3 regions of the Companilactobacillus pabuli genome follow, and region 1 is predicted to be linked to each of the others. Evidence: predicted binding sites of a transcription regulator. Region 1 holds the regulator's gene; each other region holds the start of a gene.
What was found. The regulator HrcA, encoded in region 1, represses chaperone genes, less so after heat shock. The targets are predictions, from matches to a motif close to TTAGCACTCNNNNNNNNNGAGTGCTAA.
Positions count from the first base shown of each region.

Region 1 (3,288 bases):
ATTCATCGAACTTAGCACGTGTCAATGTTTCTTCCAAGTGAAGTGGGCCATTAGCACCTGATGAAATAAATGGAAGACTGATTGATGTTTGAGCAACACCTGATAAGTCTTTCTTAGCTTTTTCAGCGGCATCCTTTAATCTTTGAAGAGCCATCTTGTCTTGACTCAAGTCAACACCATTTTCAGCCTTGAATTGTTCAACTAACCAGTCGATGATCTTTTGGTCAAAGTCATCACCACCAAGGTGTGTATCACCATTTGTTGAAAGTACTTCGAAGACACCGTCACCTAATTGAAGTACAGAAACATCAAATGTACCACCACCAAGGTCATAAACAAGAATCTTTTCATCACCTTTGTCATTATCTAGACCATAAGCAAGTGCTGAAGCTGTTGGTTCGTTAACGATACGTTGAACGTTTAATCCAGCAATCTTACCAGCATCCTTAGTAGCTTGTCTTTGTGAATCATTGAAGTATGCAGGAACTGTGATAACAGCATCTGTAACTTTTTCACCTAAGTAGTCTTCTGAGAACTTCTTAATGTGTTGTAAGATGAAAGCTGAAATTTCTTGTGGTGTGTATGACTTGCCGGCTACAGTAACTTTGTAACCTGCTTCACCCATGTGACGCTTGATTGATGAAACTGTATCAGGGTTTGTGATAGCTTGTCTCTTGGCAACTTCACCAACTTGAATTTCACCATCTTTAAATGCAACAACTGAAGGAGTTGTTCTTGCACCTTCTGGGTTTGTAATAATCTTTGGAGAACCGCCTTCCAAAACGGCTACAGCAGAGTTTGTAGTACCTAAATCAATACCAATAACTTTAGACATAAACCTAAACCTCTTTTTAATTTTTTATTTACTTATTATTGTGCAACGACAACCATTGCTGGACGTAAGACACGATCTTCAAGTTTGTATCCCTTTTGTAGGACTTGAACAACAGTATCTTTTTTGTGATCATCATCTGCGGGAACAGTTTGAACAGCTTGAGCAACTGCAGGATCAAACTTCTCACCTGCATTGTCGATAGCTTTTACATGATTGTCTTCCAATGCTTTAACCATGTGTTGTTGAACCATCTCGATACCCTTTTTCAATTGTTTACTTGAGTCATCGGTAGCTTCAACATTCAAAGCACGTTCCAAGTTATCTAAAACCGGAAGAATTTCAGTAGCTAGCTTTTGTCCGTCATATTTAAGCATGCCAGCAACTTCTTTTTTATGACGATTATTCATATTTTGAATTTCAGCTTGGCTTCTTAAGAACTTATCTTCCAAGTCCGCATTCTTGGCTGTTAGATCCTTAATTTTTGCATCTTTGGGATCAACTTTTTTTTCGGCTGGCTTTTTTTCAGCCTTTTTATCATTTTTTGAAGCTTCCTCTTTAGCAGTCTTCAAATCTTGATCTTTTTGTTTATCTGCCATTACTTCCTCCTAAATTTCAAGAATCATCATACCTTGAATAATAATCAATTAATCTTTTTGCTAACTCAACTCTAAATTCGCCTAACAAACCAATCAATTGCGAGTAGTGCATCGTCGTTGGACCAAGTAAGGCAATGACACCTTTACCGTGATGTCCAACATCATAATTAGCAGTGATAATACTGTAATTCTTCAGTGCATCACTACCTAATTCGCTTCCTAAACGAACCTTGATTCCATCATCTAAAATTGATGGATCCAATAATTTTCTCAAATCATTGCTTTGATTAATAATCGAGAACAATGACTGAACTTCCGACATATCGTCGCTATTAGCATAATTCAAAAGATTCAATTGACCGTCGACATAATACTTCTCTGATTCAGCCTTCTTAAAGAGTGAATCCATCATATCCAACAAACCATCTGTTGAATACATATATTCGGAAAGAATTGCTGGGACATCGCTATGAAGCATTTGGAGAACTTTATTAAGGGGTTGTCCAACCAATTTGTCATTCACGATGTTGACGATTTTTTCAATTAATGAAGTATCAAAATCATCATCGACAGTATAAATATTATTTTCTACATTATTATCACTTGTGACAATGATTGCCATAAGCTGATGTGCGTTCAAAGGGACAATTCTAAATCCAGTCAAACGGATCGAACTACTTTCTGGTCCCAATGTAATTGCGGTGTAGCTGGTCAAATGAGATAAGATCTTGGCGGATTGTTCGATAATATCACCGATTTGATGATATGTTTTACCGAAGTCTTCGTCAATTCTTTGGGCAATATCTTGTGGCACACTAGTTGGTTGCACCAGATGATCAAGATAATAGCGATATCCCATTGCTGAAGGAATTCGACCTGAAGAAAGATGAGTCTTCTCGAGATACCCAACTTCTTCAAGTAAAGCCATTTCGTTTCTGATTGTCGCAGAACTTACATGAAATGGTAATTCATTCATCAATGTCTTCGACCCAACCGGCTGGCCGGTATCTGTAAATATGCGCACGACTTCTCTCAAGATTGCATCTTGACGTTGTGATAGCATTATACCGTCCTCCTTTTTAGCACTATTCATACCTGAGTGCTAACAATGTAAAATATAACAATCTATCCTTATAGTGTCAAGTATGCACGCTCATTTTTCATAATTATTTCATAAAAGCCTTTATTATTATCAACGTTGAAAAAGAGAACTACTTGGTTTGCAGGTTCTTTCTTTGGTTAACGATAAAATTCCGTCCTCCACAGCAAAGAAAATTTGGCTGGAACGTAGTGGGCACGATTTTGAGCTTTTGCATAAACCAAGTGCGCAAAATCTCAAAACTCGGCCTTATTCTAAGCAACAAGTTGCTAAGAATAACCTCACTACTGAGCCAATTTTCTTTGCTGTTCCGGACTAGAGCAGTGATTTTATTTCTTATATCAATAAATTAAAAACATCTACTTAGATAATAGTGTGCAAGTAAGCATGGGCACTATATTTAAAGTAGATGCTATTTTTGAATTACACGAAATAAGTAATAAAAAATGTTATCTAGTCGGTAACCTAACTCAAGAAAGACCCATTTGCACCTCAAGTTCTCCTTTTACAATACTTTTAAGGAATTACGTTTATCTAATTCTAATTGCTTGATCAAACCGTCTGCTCCGTCAAATTTCACTTCGCCACGTAAATATTTGACCCACTCGATTACTACTGGTTCTCCATAAATATCTCGATTAAAATCAAAAATATTGGATTCAATCGTAATACCAGTGTTTTCTTTGAAAGTAACATTGTAACCTACTGAGGTCATTGAATTGTACCAAACCCCATCTACTTTTATTTTAGTAGCATAA
Region 1 covers NZ_CP049366.1:1,308,267-1,311,554, forward strand. Annotated here, with positions in the region: gene dnaK (molecular chaperone DnaK) at 1-835, opposite strand, end outside; gene grpE (nucleotide exchange factor GrpE) at 871-1,431, opposite strand; gene hrcA (heat-inducible transcriptional repressor HrcA) at 1,448-2,494, opposite strand; gene G6534_RS06355 (hypothetical protein) at 2,667-2,849, shown strand; gene ribF (riboflavin biosynthesis protein RibF) at 3,036-3,288, opposite strand, start outside.

Region 2 (3,288 bases), 280 kb from region 1:
GCGTTTTGTAGTGCTGAACGTGTTACCTTAGTTGGGTCGATAATTCCGGCATCAACCATGTTTTCCCACTTGTCAGTAGCAGCGTTGAAACCAATTTCGTTTTCTTGATCCTTGATGTGTTCAACGATAACTGAACCTTCAAAACCAGCATTTTCAGCGATTTGACGTAATGGTTCCTCCAAAGCACGGGCAACAATGTTAATACCTGTTTGAATGTCGCCTTCAGCCTTCAAAGCAGTAACTTTGTCTAATACGTTCATCAAAGCTGTACCACCACCAGCAACGTAGCCTTCTTCAACAGCGGCACGTGTAGCGTTTAGAGCATCTTCAATTCTGTATTTACGTTCTTTTAGTTCTGTTTCAGTAGCAGCACCAACTTTAACAACAGCAACACCACCAGCTAATTTAGCTAGACGTTCTTGTAACTTTTCCTTGTCAAAGTCTGAAGTTGTTTCAGCAATTTGCTTCTTGATCAAGTCAACACGTTCATTGATAGCGTCCTTGTTACCTGAACCTTCAACAATTGTTGTGTTGTCCTTTGTAACTGTAACTTTACCAGCTTGACCTAATTGATCCATTGTTGTGTCTTTTAGTTCAAGACCAAGGTCAGAAGTAATAACTGTACCACCAGTTAATGTAGCAATATCTTCTAGTTGAGCCTTACGACGGTCACCAAAGCCAGGAGCCTTAACAGCAACAACGTTGAATGTACCACGGATCTTGTTCAAAACAAGTGTTGGTAATGCTTCACCTTCAATATCATCAGCGATGATAAGTAGTGACTTACCTTGTTGAACGATCTTTTGTAGTAATGGCAAGATATCTTGGATGTTTGAAATCTTCTTGTCTGTGATCAAGATGTAAGGATTGTCAAGGTCAGCTTCCATCTTGTCGTTATCTGTAACCATGTATTGTGAAATGTATCCACGATCAAATTGCATACCTTCAACAACGTCTAGAGTTGTATCGATACCCTTTGATTCTTCAATTGTGATAACACCATCGTTACCAACTTTTTCCATAGCGTCAGCGATTAACTTACCTGTTTCTTCACTAGCTGATGAAACTGAAGCTACTTGAGCAATATCGCTCTTACCTGAAACCTTGTGTGAAATCTTGTGAAGTTCATCAACAGCAGCGTTTGTAGCCTTTTCGATACCAGTTCTGATACCAACAGGGTTAGCACCGGCTGTAACGTTCTTCATACCTTCTTTAACGATTGCTTGTGTCAAAACAGTAGCTGTAGTAGTACCGTCACCGGCAATATCATTTGTCTTTGAGGCTACTTCAGAAACTAATTTTGCACCCATGTTTTCAAAGTGGTCTTCTAGTTCAATGCTCTTAGCGATTGTAACACCATCGTTTGTGATTTCTGGTGAACCGTAGCTCTTTTCAAGAACAACGTTTCTACCCTTAGGTCCAATTGTTGTCTTAACTGTGTCAGCTAATTTGTTAACACCGTCCATCATCTTTGAACGTGCATCTTCTGAAAACTTAATTTGTTTTGCCATTAAATTCCACACTCCATTTTCTGTAAAAATTTATCTAAAAGTACTTTTATTAGTCAACGATTGCCATGATATCTTTTTCATGAAGGATTAAATATTCATTGTCTTCGTACTTAACTGTTGAGCCTGCATACTTGTCAAAAAGAACTTTGTCACCCTTCTTAACGTTCATAGGTACTGTCTTGCCATCATCAGTAACTAATCCAGCACCGACAGCAACAACTTCAGCAGTTTGTGGCTTTTCTTTAGCATTGTTAGCTAAAACAATACCACCGACTGTCTTTTCTTCTTCTTTATCGACTGTTACAATGACTCTATCTCCAAGTGGTTTTAACAATTTAAATACCTCCAATATAGTAATTCTACGTTTGTTTAACTTTTTTAGCACTCAAACATCTCTTGTGCTAATCACAAGTTTTATATTAACATTATATTGTGAAGTTGCAAGTATTTACCTTTAAAAAATTCGGAGGGAATCATGTCTTACCAAAAAAATCAGTTCTTCACGCTGTTGACCTACATTCTATTGTTATCGTTAGGGACAGTCCTATCGATGCTCTCTATCACGGGCTCAGCGTATTTTCTCACTATTACACTAGGTTCACTTATTGCAACTGGTGTGATGATCTACTTAGTTAAATTAGGTGGTCCATTAGCTTTTGAAAAAAAATCTGACCTCAATCACGATTTACAGTGGATCATTTTAGGTACAATCGGTGCCATCGTTGTTCAATTCGGTATCGGCTTTTTAGACCAACTAGTTTTCCATGCCAGCACTAATTCGCAAAATACGATTGGTTTGTTATTGATGGTCAAAGAATATCCTTACTATTTCCTTTATGTAATGATTGCTGCTCCAATCATGGAAGAAATCATCTTCAGAAGAGTGTTCTTTGCCAACTTGATCAAACCTACTAACGTCTATATTGCTGCAATTATTTCCGCTATTATCTTTGCTTTTATGCATCAAGATACGAGATTCTTAGTTTATGTCGCAATGGGATTGTGGTTTGCTTTTATTTATTACAAGTCAAAAAATATTTACGTCAGCGCTGGTAGTCATATCATTATGAATGCCATTGTTTTGACCATGAGTATTGCCTAAAAAAATAGCCTATCGGTAATTATAAAAATTATCGGTAGGCTATTTACGTGTGTTTAAATCGTTTGTTTCTTACTACATGGAAAATCTAGTCTCCACGCTTGTAGGATGCGACATACTTCTCTCTCTTGTCCTCATCGAACTCATGCTCGCTCTTAGCAATGATAACAGTTGCTAGTGAATTACCAACAACGTTAACAGCAGTACGTCCCATATCTACGAGACGGTCAATACCAGCGATGAAGGTCAAGCCTTGCATTGGGACACCGATTGTCGAAACTGTGGCTAGTAGCACGACAAATGATGCACCTGGTACTCCGGCCATCCCCTTAGATGTTAACATCAATACTACTACAAGGGTAATTTGTTGCCCAAGAGTTAAATTGATGTTGTAAGCTTGAGCCAAGAATAAAGCGGCCAATGATTGATAAATGGCTGAACCATCAAGGTTAAAAGTATAACCAGTTGGAATAACGAACGAAACGATTCCTTTAGAAGAACCATAATCTTGCATTTTTTCCATCATCTTAGGTAGAGCAGCTTCCGAACTAGCAGTCGTGAAAGCTAAAGTAACTTCATTTTCAATAATTCTGAACATTTCATAAAATTTAACGTGGAACAAATGTCCCACAGCTGCCATAACAACAAAGACGAAAAATGCCATTGTTGCATAAGCAA
Region 2 covers NZ_CP049366.1:1,585,160-1,588,447, forward strand. Annotated here, with positions in the region: gene groL (chaperonin GroEL) at 1-1,511, opposite strand, end outside; gene groES (co-chaperone GroES) at 1,561-1,845, opposite strand; gene G6534_RS07685 (CPBP family intramembrane glutamic endopeptidase) at 1,987-2,613, shown strand; gene G6534_RS07690 (cation:dicarboxylate symporter family transporter) at 2,699-3,288, opposite strand, start outside.
Region 2: groES (co-chaperone GroES) is a predicted target of HrcA. The motif match lies at 1,890-1,916, and genes of this name have one in related genera.

Region 3 (3,288 bases), 790 kb from region 1:
ACAAGAGGAGTGTTTCACATGAAAATAAAAAAAGACACTACAAGCCCGGCTGACATTGGTGATTACATGAAGGTCTTTGCTTGTACTGCCGTTATGATGCAGACCGTATTGAGTCTAGTTCTTGCAACTAGTCCGACTTATAACTATCAAACACCAATTGGTATTATTTATAACTTAGTTAAGTTCACTGCTCCAGCCTTTATTTTTGGTATCTTGTATACCACGACTAGAACGACTAACCAAAATACCTTGGCTAATTATGGTGGCTATATGAAAAAACAATGGTCTGCTCTTTTTGTACCCACGATTTGGTGGACTCTAGCTTACTTACTGATCATGCCAAATGTTCAACAAATCAACCAATATCACAACGTTGGCTCATTTCTTTGGCATTTTATCAATGGTAATGCCGCACCACATTTGTGGTATAACACGATGATGTTACAATTCATTATTTTAATGCCATTCTTCTGGATGCTAGCCCGCTTTGTCAAAAACAACTCTAAACGTGGAATTTGGACTTTAGTTATCACAGTTGTCTTTTTTGCAGCTTGGATTGGTTTCTATGATTTAGAAGTCTTCCATGGACCTCATGAACAAAGTTGGTATTTACTCGATCGAATTTTTATTAGTTTTGTTATTTACGGAATCTTTGGAGTTCTATCGTGGATGTTTAGAGACAAACTAGAAAAGTTTTTAAAGAAGTCTTTTCCTATTTTAGTAATTCTCTTCGTAGTTGTCTTTTACTGGACTAATAAAGAGCTCTTTAATTTCGGTTATCCTGTCAGTTTAGCTAATGCACCTTATTACAAACCTTCGATGACCTTATACGCCTTATTAGTTATCGGATTGGTCGCAACTTTGGCTATCAGACATATCAATACTAATTCCAAAGCTCTACCAGTATTCCATTTTCTAGCAACTTATGCTTACCGTGCTTACTTGTCTAACGTCTTCTGGCTACAAATCATTTGGCGTTTAGGTGGTAAAAATTTAGTAGATGTTAATCCTATCTTAGCCATTATTGTTTGCTATTTATTAACCTGGATACTATCATTTGCTTCTGCATATACATTTCATATCATTTGGTCAAAAATCAAAGATTCTTTACCAAGAAAACGTGTTCAAGAGTCAACTGAATAAATATTTTTATTTATCAAGCTTAGTTTGTTGACCCGATACACATTGTATGCTAAATTAGCACTGTGCTATTAAGAGTGCTAATTAAAAACAGGAGGCATTTTATGTTAGTTCCTACAGTTATTGAACAAAGTTCACGTGGCGAACGTGCCTATGATATTTACTCAAGATTATTAAAAGACAGAATCATCATGTTATCTGGTGAAGTTAACAGTCAAATGGCAAACACTGTCATTGCTGAACTACTTTTCCTTGATGCTCAAGATTCAGACAAGGATATTTCCATGTACATCAACTCACCTGGTGGTTCAGTTACCGACGGATTAGCTATCATGGATACTATGAATTTCGTTAAATCTGATGTTCAAACAATCGCAACTGGTTTAGCTGCCTCAATGGGTAGTGTCTTGTTGTCATCAGGTACAAAAGGCAAACGTTTTGCCCTACCAAATTCAACTGTCCTCATTCACCAACCATTAGGTGGTGCTCAAGGTCAACAAACAGAGATTGAAATTGCTGCCCAAGAAATCTTGAAGACAAGAAAGAGATTAAATCACATTTTGGCTGACAACTCAGGTCAAACATTTGAAAAACTTCAAAAGGATACTGATCGTGATAACTACATGACAGCCCAAGAAGCTAAAGACTATGGTTTGATTGATGAAATCATGACAAACAAAGCTGACAAATAATCTTTTATAAAAATCTTCCTTTATCCGTTTTGGATAAGGGAAGATTTTTTTGCTTCAATGCGTTTATTCCCTCTTATAATTAAACTGATTTGGAGGTAAAAATGACTATCTTAAAACATTTAGATCAAAATTCTCCTGCAGTTCAATATTTGATTCAAAAAGATAAACACCTCGCTAAAGTCATTCAAATGGTGGGTCCAATAAATTACCAATTACAAACTGATGCCTACGCCTTTTTAGTCAGCCAAATCATTGAACAAATGCTTTCAAAAAAAGTCGCCAAAGTTTTGACTGCTCGTTTAACAAATGAATGTGCTGGAAAGATTTGCCCAACCACCATTCAATACTTGTCTGATGAACAACTATTAAGTATTGGTATCTCACACTCTAAAGTTCACTACATTCAAAATTTAACGGAAGCAATTTTAACAAATAAAATAAACTTCTCAGATTATTTGCAAATGTCAGATACACAAGTTATCGACAGCTTAACCACAGTCAAGGGTATCGGTATTTGGTCAGCAAAGATGTTCCTGATTTTTTCATTAAATCGACCAGATATTTTACCTTTTGAGGATGTCGCTTTTTTACAAAGTTACAGTTGGGTTTATAAAACTCATAATTTCAAAAAAACAGCTGTCGAGAAAAAATGTTACAAGTGGCATCCCTATGCATCTATCGCTAGTAGGTATATGTATCAAGCAAAAAATCTAGGCTTAACTAAAAATACTTTTCATTTATACAAAAAATAGCCCTGAAAGCGCTGTATTACGGGCATTGTGTTGGACAGCTTTTTTTATTTAGACTATCCTTTATTTGGTATTAGATTTTACAAAGAAGGGATATTTTTATGAATAAGGGTGAAATTCAAAATAGCCTAGCTCGGAAGTTATTCATCATAACTTTGCTATCAGGAACTTTCACAATGTCGATCAGTCAGTCATCACTTTCAACTGCTTATCCAACATTGATGAAATTCTTCGGTGTCACGGCACCAACGATTCAATGGTTAACAACTGGTTTTATGTTGATCATGTGTATCATGATGCCTATCAGTCCTTGGCTATTAAATAATTTTTCATTTAAGAAAATCTTTTTAAGCGTGGTCGGAATTTTTGCGCTAGGTACATTGATCATTATTACAGCTCAAAACTTTCCGATGGCTATGCTTGGTAGAGCTTTAGAAGCTATTGGTGTTGGAGTCTTGTTTCCATCGTTTCAATCAGTTTTATTGACCATCACACCTGAAAACAAACGTGGTTCAACTATGGGGTACGCAGGTTTGGTCATGGGATCTGCTTTAGCCAGTGGTCCAATTATTTCCGGTATTGTTTTAAACTTTTTGAAATGGCAAGGATTATTCGTCATCTTCTTGCTGATTATGATTGTTATCTTTATTAGCGGACTATTTTGTATTAAAGACGTTATGCCTCGTCATAAGGCTAGTTTGGATTTA
Region 3 covers NZ_CP049366.1:515,277-518,564, reverse strand. Annotated here, with positions in the region: gene G6534_RS02420 (acyltransferase family protein) at 19-1,143, shown strand; gene clpP (ATP-dependent Clp endopeptidase proteolytic subunit ClpP) at 1,245-1,832, shown strand; gene G6534_RS02410 (DNA-3-methyladenine glycosylase family protein) at 1,934-2,584, shown strand; gene G6534_RS02405 (DHA2 family efflux MFS transporter permease subunit) at 2,683-3,288, shown strand, end outside.
Region 3: clpP (ATP-dependent Clp endopeptidase proteolytic subunit ClpP) is a predicted target of HrcA. The motif match lies at 1,198-1,224, and genes of this name have one in related genera.